DNA from 2 places in the Jeongeupia sp. USM3 genome. Region 1 is predicted to be linked to the other one. Evidence: riboswitches for the same ligand, from Rfam matches in the RefSeq annotation. Region 1 holds a riboswitch; the other holds the start of a gene.
What was found. A riboswitch is a leader RNA that binds a small molecule or an ion and turns the genes downstream of it on or off. The one in region 1 is predicted to bind thiamine pyrophosphate.

Region 1 (4,306 bases):
GGCAAAATCGCGCACGTCCTGGGTGATCTTCATCGAGCAGAAGTGCGGGCCGCACATCGAGCAGAAGTGCGCGACCTTGGCGCCCTGTTGCGGCAGCGTTTCGTCATGGAATTCGCGCGCGCGGTCCGGGTCGAGGCCGAGGTTGAACTGGTCTTCCCAGCGGAACTCGAAGCGAGCCTTCGACAGCGCGTTGTCGCGGATCTGCGCACCGGGGTGGCCCTTGGCGAGGTCGGCGGCGTGCGCGGCGAGCTTGTAGGTGATGATGCCTTCCTTCACATCATCCTTGTTCGGCAGGCCGAGGTGCTCCTTCGGCGTCACGTAGCAGAGCATCGCGGTACCGTACCAGCCGATCTGCGCGGCGCCGATCGCGCTGGTGATGTGGTCGTAGCCGGGGGCGATGTCGGTCGTCAGCGGGCCAAGGGTGTAGAACGGCGCTTCGTCGCACCATTCCAGCTGCAGGTCCATGTTTTCCTTGATCAGCTGCATCGGCACGTGGCCCGGGCCTTCGATCATCACCTGCACGTCGTGCTTCCAGGCGATCTGGGTCAGCTCGCCCAGCGTCTTCAGCTCGCCGAGCTGCGCCTCGTCGTTGGCGTCCCAGACCGAGCCGGGGCGCAGGCCGTCGCCGAGGCTGAAGCTCACGTCGTAGGCCTTCATGATTTCGCAGATTTCCTCGAAATGCGTGTAGAGGAAGTTCTCCTTGTGGTGCGCCAGACACCACTTGGCCATGATCGAGCCGCCACGCGAGACGATGCCGGTCATCCGGTTCGCGGTCAGCGGCACGTAGCGCAGCAGCACGCCGGCGTGGATGGTGAAGTAGTCGACGCCCTGTTCGGCCTGCTCGATCAGCGTGTCGCGGAACAGCTCCCACGTCAGGTCCTCGGCGCGGCCGTCAACCTTCTCCAGCGCCTGATAGATCGGCACCGTGCCGATCGGCACCGGGCTGTTGCGCAGGATCCACTCGCGCGTCTCGTGGATGTTCTTGCCGGTGCTCAGGTCCATGATCGTGTCGGCGCCCCAGCGGATGCCCCAGGTCATCTTGTCGACTTCCTCGTTGATCGAGCTGGTCACCGCGCTGTTGCCGATATTGCCGTTGATCTTCACCAAGAAGTTGCGGCCGATGATCATCGGCTCGACTTCGGGGTGATTGATGTTGGCCGGGATGATCGCGCGGCCGCGGGCGACTTCGTCGCGAACGAACTCGGGCGTGATCGTCGCCGGTATTGCTGCGCCGAAGCTCTGGCCCGGATGCTGGCGCAGCATCATCGCCGCCATCTTCTCGCCCTTGGCGCCGAGCGCCTTCAGGCTGGCCATGTATTCGTCACGCTTAAGATTTTCGCGGATGGCGACGTATTCCATTTCCGGGGTGACGATGCCGCGGCGCGCGTAGTGCATCTGGCTGACGTTGGCACCGGCCCTGGCCTTGCGCGGCTTGCGGGTCAGCTCGAAACGCAGCGGATCGAGGCTGGCATCGGCTTCGCGCATCCGGCCATATTCACTGGTCATGCCGTCCAGCTGTTCGGTATCGTTGCGCTCGGCAATCCACGCCGCGCGCAGCGGGGCCAAGCCCTTGCGCACGTCGATCGTCGCCTGCGGATCGGTGTAGGGCCCCGAGCAGTCATAGACGTAGATCGGCGGATTCTGCTCGCCGCCGAAGCTCGTCGGCGTGTCGGTCTGGGTGATTTCGCGCATCGGCACGCGGATGTCGGGCCGGCTGCCTTCGACGTAGACCTTGCGCGAGTTCGGCAAAGGCTGGATCGCCGCGCTGTCGACGTGGGCGTCGCTGGCGAGGAATTCGACGGACTTGTTCATGGACTGCCTCCTGCAAAGACGTAGAGGCGCAGGAGAACGGACTGACGGACGGCACGAGCGCACCGACCGATTCGCTTCCCTACGCCGGTGTGAACCGGATCAGGTGCTGAGGGACTCTCTCATTCGCCCGTGTTGGATGGGCGAAACCCCTAGCGAACTACGGCTGTGACCGTACCGAGATTGTGGGATAATTACAAGTTATTCAGAAATGTATACAGCCCGGACCAGGGCCCGACTTGAGGTGAAGCAAACATGGATTGGGAACGCGCCCGCTACTTCCTCGTAGAACAACAGATCCGCCCGTGGCACGTGCTCGATCCGAAGGTGCTCGACCGTGTGATGGCGGTAAAGCGCGAAGACTTCGTCCCGCAGGACAAGCGCGCACTGGCCTTCGTCGACACCGAACTGCCGCTGCCCTGTGGCGGCCAGATGCTCGCCCCGAAGATCGAGGCACGCTTCGCCCAAGAGGCGCTGCTGAAGCCGACCGACAAGGTGCTGGTGATCGGCGCCGCGAGCGGGGCTTATCTGATCGGGCTGGTCGCGGGGCTGTGCGCGCAGGTGTACGGGATTGACGATTCGGCCGACAAGGTTGCCTTCGCTCAACAAGGCGTGCAGTGGGCAGGCGTCAAGAATGCGCGGATCGAGCAGGTGAGTGATCTGCTTAACTACACGGGGCAAGCGCCTTACGATGCGATCATCGTCTGCGGTTCATTCGACGTCTTGCCTGCCGCGCTGAAAAACATGCTGAGCGGCAATGGCCGGATCATCGCCGTGACTGGCGAAGAGCCGATCATGCAGGCCGTGCGCGCGGTCGTCGGTGGCTCCAACCCACTGTTTGAATACACGCTGCCACGGCTCCTGCCGGTGCGCCCGGCATTCGCTCTCTGACGCCGCGGCTCCCACTTTAGCCCGGCAGTTCAGGTCGCCAGGTCGTGTTACGGCATGGCGCTCATATAAATGATTTCATCGTCAATGAACGAGCAATGACCGAAAGCATACAAGCCACTCCGTCGACGCCAGCGCAGGGCATCTCGCTGCTGGATATTCTGCTTATTATCTCCAAATACAAACGGCTCCTGATCCTGGCTCCGCTGATTGCTGGCGCACTCGCGTTGGCAGTCACGCTGGCCATGCCTAATAGATATACCTCGATGCTGAAAATAGCTCCGTCAAAAAACGCAGCGGTCTACGCGTGGCTACTGAACGACGAGTCGCTGATCAATCCGGTTTCCCAATCGCTCCAGCTCAAAACGCGTTACGGCAGTAGTGGTAACGACAGCACGTTGAAGGCGATCAAGCGGCACGTTAAAATTAAATCAAATGCCAAGGAAGGCTCGTTGGAGGTCGAAGCGACCGACACCGATCCGGCCTTTGCCGCCAAACTGGCCAATGCCTTTGGCCAAGGGCTTACCCGACAGCTGTTTGAACAGCGCCTGCTGGATTCTTCAAAAGCCCGGTACGATCTGGAATTACGCCGTGATATGGCGGTTGACAACAAGGCCAAGGCCGGGAAACTGCTGACTGAGCCGGGAGTCAAGGAAATCATCGACCGAGTACCGCCCGCCGAGCGATACGGCATCGTCAGTCTTGCCGGAATCCAGGCCGAGGCGACTCTGCAGCAACAGGGCATTTCCGATTTGGCGCAAAGCCAGATCGTCAAAATGCAGGACCAACTTTCCAGCATGCAGCGCTTGCTCATGGAAAACATGAAACGCAACAGCGCTGATCTTGGTAAATGGATCACCGCCGTAACTGCCTTGCAAGACGAGGCCTATTGGGGGGCGATGAAGGACAGGCTCGACCGCCGTGTCGATTTGGCTAAAGCACAAGAAAGCGATGAATTGAAAATTAGTTGGGCAAAAATACCGGATGAAAAATCCAGTCCGAAGTTAATGCTCATCTTGGCTCTGGCTGTAGCTATTGCCTTTGTTCTTGCTCTTATTTATGTAGTGCTAATCGAGGCAATTGATGATAGTCAAAAGCAAAAGCCTGAGTTGTGGGGAAGGTTGAGAGGGTTTTGGCAAAGATAGGAGCTAGTCTTATAGGTCATTGTTTGTGAAACAGGTGAGCGAAAGTGTGTTTTAAATCTAACGGAGTTGATTTTGGTATGTTGTGGAGGTGCTGACGTCGAAAGAATGGTCTGAAGTCGCACGAATAGATGGTAGATATTGTGATGAGATACGATTTCATTTTCTCACGAGTGTTGGAATTCATTTGGTTTTTTCTTGCAAATCAATTGATGAGGGTGGTGGTTATCTTCTCTTCGATTTACTTTGCACCTATGATCGCCAAAGAAAACGTGACGCATTTCACCGTTTTCGTTAGCGCTTATAACCTGCTCTACGCCCTTTCTCAAGGGGTGATTTATTCAGCGATGATTCGTTATATGGTGTATAAGAATACGCCAAATGTTACTCGAGGGTTGCTTTTTGTTCTAAACGTGACTCTTGGGGTGCTGGTTTTAATGTCAGTTCCCCTTTATTTTTTTGATGAA
Region 2 (4,306 bases), 570 kb from region 1:
ACTCGTCGGTGACCGGTGAAATCCGGATCACCTTGCGTTCGCGGTCGAGCCCGTCCATCCAGCCGTACTCGAACTCGTAGCCGTGGTGGTGGGCGTGGGCGAAGTAGTTGACCTCGTCCTCGCCGGTGTTCAGCGCGCCGGTCGCGACCTCGTGCAGCAGCGGTTTCCAGATGTGCGTCGGCGATCCGTCGACGAGGATGATCCGGGCGCGCCTGCTGCGGCCAAGCCGCTTGCCGAGCCGGGTGGCCAGCTCCAGTCCGCCGGCACCCCCGCCGACGATGACGATGCGCTGCTGGTTCTTGTCGCTCATATGCACGCTCTCCGGAAGGACGGGCCGCCATCGCTGGCTGCCGCGAATGGGAATGGCTTCATCGTAACGGCGCAGGCGTTTGTAGGCCATGCGGCGCTCGCTTCATGCCCGGTGAATAGTGCCGGAAGCGGGCGCGGGATCTGCCCCAGTGGGCGAGCGAGCCAAAGCAGTTTTACTGCGCCCGAAGCACAGGCGCCGGAATGGACATGGGGTCCGTGAGGACGACCGGGAGAAGCACACCTAGGGGTGTGAGGCGCATCGGACGGCGGAAAAATGCACAGGCGCAGCCGTCCGATGGGCTAGGGCTCAGTCCGGCCGTGCGGCGTAGCGCCTGGCGATGATCGAGCAGACGAAAAGCTGGATCTGGTGATAGAACATGATCGGCAGCACGATCAGTCCCAGCGCCGGGTGGGCGCCGAAGATCAGCTTGGCCATCGGGATGCCGGCGGCGAGGCTTTTCTTCGAGCCGCAGAACACCGCGGCGATCTCGTCCTCGGTGTTGAAGCCGAAACGGCGCGCGGCGAAGCGCGTCGCCTGCAGCGCGACGAAGAGGACGGCACTGACGATGACCGCAACGCCGAGCAGCATGCCGGCGCTGTAGTCCGACCAGATGTGCGCCATCGCCGAATCGCAGAACGAGTTGTAGACGATGGCGACGATCACGCCGCGGTCGACGTAGCTGACCAGCTGGCGGTGCCTGAGCAGCACGTCCTTGAGCCACGGCCGGGCCAGCTGGCCGAGCACGAAGGGCAGGAAGAGCTGGATCGCGATCGCGCGCAACTGCGCGAGCAAGGAGAGGCCCTCGCCGCTGTGGCTGAACAGCAGGCCGACGAGCAGCGGCGTGACCAGCATCCCCAGCAGGCTGGACAGCGTGGCGTTGAACACCGCGCCGGCGACATTGCCGCGGGCCATCGACGTCATCGCCACCGACGACGACACCGTCGATGGCAGTGCGCACAGGTAGAACACGCCGAGCAGCAGCGCCGCCGGCAGCCAGTGGCCGAGGCCGAAATACAGCGCCGTGCCGATCAGCGGAAAGATCACGAAGGTGCTGGTCGTCACCAGCAGGTGCAGCCGCCAGTTGGCGGCGCCGGCCCGGAGCCGCTCGGGTGCGAGCGAGGCGCCGTTGAGGAAGAACACCACGCTGATGCCGACCGCGGTGATCCAGTCCATGTGCAGTACGCCGCCGCTGGCGCCGAGCGACGGCGCTAGGTTGGCGAGCACGATGGCGATCAGCAGCGACAGCAGGAAGCCGTCGACGAATTTGCGCAGGCTGGACATCGGCTTTCCTTCGGGTACGTGATGCATTGAACGCTCGGCCGGCCATTGTGGCTGACTGCCCCGACCTTGTCACAGGTGTGATAATTGCCGATGCAAGTGCCGGAGCCGTCGGCGAAGCCTTGCCTTGCATCATTGACCGCGCTGCACCTCGCGCCGGACAATCGAAGCCTGACTCGGGGCGCCGCCTGCATTGCAGCCGGCTGAGACGAACCCGTACCACCTGATCCGGATCATGCCGGCGTAGGGAAGTCGTCCGGCTTCCCCCCGTCCGGCCGGGAGCCCCCAATGCCAAGCAAAACGCCTAGCAAATCCCCAACGCCGCGCAAGTCATCCGCCAAGACCACCCCGTCGTCCGCCGGTACGGTCACGCCGGTTCCGCTGTCGCTGGTCGGCAGCGAACTCGCCCGCCTGCGCGCTACCGCGCCGCTGACGCACTGCCTGACCAATGAAGTGGTGCAGGGCATCACCGCCAACGTGCTGCTCGCGCTCGGCGCCAGCCCGGCGATGATCGTCGCCGAGGAAGAAGTCACTGCCTTTGCCGGGATCGCCGGTGCGGTGCTGATCAACGTCGGCACGCTGTATCCGGAACGCTTTGCCGCGATGCGCCGCGCCGCGCAGGCCGCGCAACAGGCCGGCACGCCGTGGGTGCTCGACCCGGTTGCCGTCGGCGTGCTCGACTACCGCACCGGCGCCGCGCGCGAGCTGCTGGCGTTTGCGCCGGCGGCGATTCGCGGCAATGCGTCGGAAATCCTCGCGCTGGCCGGTTTCACCGGCGGCGGCAAGGGCGTCGACAGCACCGCCAGTGCCGACGCCGCGCGCGAGGCCGCCGAACAGCTGGCGCGCGACACCGGCGCCATCGTCGCCGTCACCGGCGAGACCGACTACATCACCGACGGCGAAAAAACCTGGGCGGTACCGTGGGGCGATGCGCTGATGACCCGCGTCGTCGGCACCGGCTGCGCGCTGTCGGCCGTCGTCGCTGCGTTCTGCGCCGGCGCGAGCAACCGGCTCGACGCCGTGGCCGCCGCGTGTGCGGTGATGGCGATCTGCGGCGAGGTCGCCACCGGCGAATCGCACGGCCCGGGCTCGTTCACGCCGGCCTTCCTCGATGCGCTGTACCTGATCCAGCCCGGGCAACTGGCGGGGACCGTCAACGCATGAACGCGATCAATAAGCGGATCGACCTGGGGCTCTATCTCGTGCTCGACCCCGGGCTGTGCGGCGGCCTCGACGGCATGGTCGCGACGGCGCGGACCGCGGCCGCGAACGGCGCGACCGTGGTGCAGCTGCGTGCGCCGCAGTGGAAGAAGCGTCAGTGGTTCGATGCCGCGCTCGCGCTGAAGGCCGCGCTGGCCGGCACCGGCGTGCCGCTGATCATCAACGACCATGTCGACATCGTGCTCGCCGTCGACGCCGACGGCGTCCATGTCGGCCAGTCCGACCTGCCGGTGGCCGAGGTTCGCCGCCTGGTCGGCCCGGACAAAACCGTCGGGCTGTCGACCAGCAATGCCGCGCAGCTGGCGGCGGTGCCGCTGGGCCTGATCGATTACATCGGCGTCGGCCCGGTCTACCCGACCGGCACCAAATCGGATGCGTCGCCGGTGATCGCGCCGGCCGACTTTGCCGCGATGATGGCCGCGAAGCGCTGCCCGGCGGTCGCGATCGGCGGCATCGCGCTCGGCAAGGCCGCGCCGCTGATCCGCGCCGGTGCCGACGGCGTCGCCGTGGTGTCGGCGATCTGCGGCCAGCCCGATGTGGCCAAGGCCACGCGGGCGCTGTTCAACGAAATCACGGAGGCCCGCGCATGAGCCAGGTCCACGCATTGACGATCGCCGGCTCGGATTCGGGCGGCGGCGCCGGCATCCAGGCCGACCTGAAAACCTTCTCGGCGCTCGGCGCCTACGGCATGAGCGTGCTGACCGCGCTGACCGCGCAAAGCACCCAGGGCGTATTCGCCGTGCACCCGGTGCCGCCGGATTTCGTCGCCGCGCAGCTCGACGCGGTGCTCGCCGACATCCGCGTCGATGCCGCCAAGCTCGGCATGCTCGCCAATGCCGACATCGTTCACGCCGTCGCCGACGGCCTGCGCCGCCACGCCATTCCCCACGTCGTGCTCGACACGGTGATGATCGCCAAGGGCGGCCACCCGCTGCTGGCGCTCGATGCGGTCGAGGCGATCCGCACGCAGCTGCTGCCGCTGGCCTCGCTGATCACGCCGAACCTGCCCGAAGCCGCCGCGCTGCTCGACTGCGACGTGGCAACGGACGAAGCCGAGATGCGCCGGCAGGGGCGGGCGTTGTGCGAGGCCGGTGCCCGCGCGGTGCTGATGAAGGGCGGCCACCTCGACGGCGACCTCTGCCCGGACTGGCTGATCACCCCGGACGGCGAACACCGCTTTGCCGATCCGCGCATCCGGACGAAAAACACCCACGGCACCGGCTGCACGCTGTCGGCGGCACTGGCCGCGCTGCGGCCGCGCAACAATGACTGGACCACGACGGTTGCCGCCGCCCGTGCCTATTTGCGCGCCGCGATCGGCGAGGCGGACGCCTTGCAGATCGGCAAGGGCATCGGCCCGGTGCATCATTTCCATGCGTGGTGGTAGCCGCACTTGGCCGCTCGTGCGGCCACGCGGTCTGCGCTGACGCTGCGGCGGGCCTCCGCCGCAGCCCCGGCCGGCATGCCGCACCGGGCTGCTGCGCTGTCGTTTCCGCG

Region 2: linked by a shared signal. The riboswitch ahead of thiM (hydroxyethylthiazole kinase) and the one ahead of thiC (phosphomethylpyrimidine synthase ThiC) in region 1 are both predicted to bind thiamine pyrophosphate.

The regions. Positions count from the first base shown of each region.
Region 1 is NZ_CP017668.1:2,016,366-2,020,671, reverse strand. Features, by position in the region: gene thiC (phosphomethylpyrimidine synthase ThiC) at 1-1,812, opposite strand, end outside; TPP riboswitch at 1,872-1,973, opposite strand; gene BJP62_RS09560 (protein-L-isoaspartate O-methyltransferase) at 2,065-2,700, shown strand; gene BJP62_RS09555 (Wzz/FepE/Etk N-terminal domain-containing protein) at 2,796-3,842, shown strand; gene BJP62_RS09550 (hypothetical protein) at 3,986-4,306, shown strand, end outside.
Region 2 is NZ_CP017668.1:2,583,070-2,587,375, forward strand. Features, by position in the region: gene BJP62_RS12205 (NAD(P)/FAD-dependent oxidoreductase) at 1-310, opposite strand, end outside; gene BJP62_RS12210 (bile acid:sodium symporter family protein) at 617-1,591, opposite strand; TPP riboswitch at 1,756-1,855, shown strand; gene thiM (hydroxyethylthiazole kinase) at 1,877-2,752, shown strand; gene thiE (thiamine phosphate synthase) at 2,749-3,399, shown strand; gene thiD (bifunctional hydroxymethylpyrimidine kinase/phosphomethylpyrimidine kinase) at 3,396-4,196, shown strand.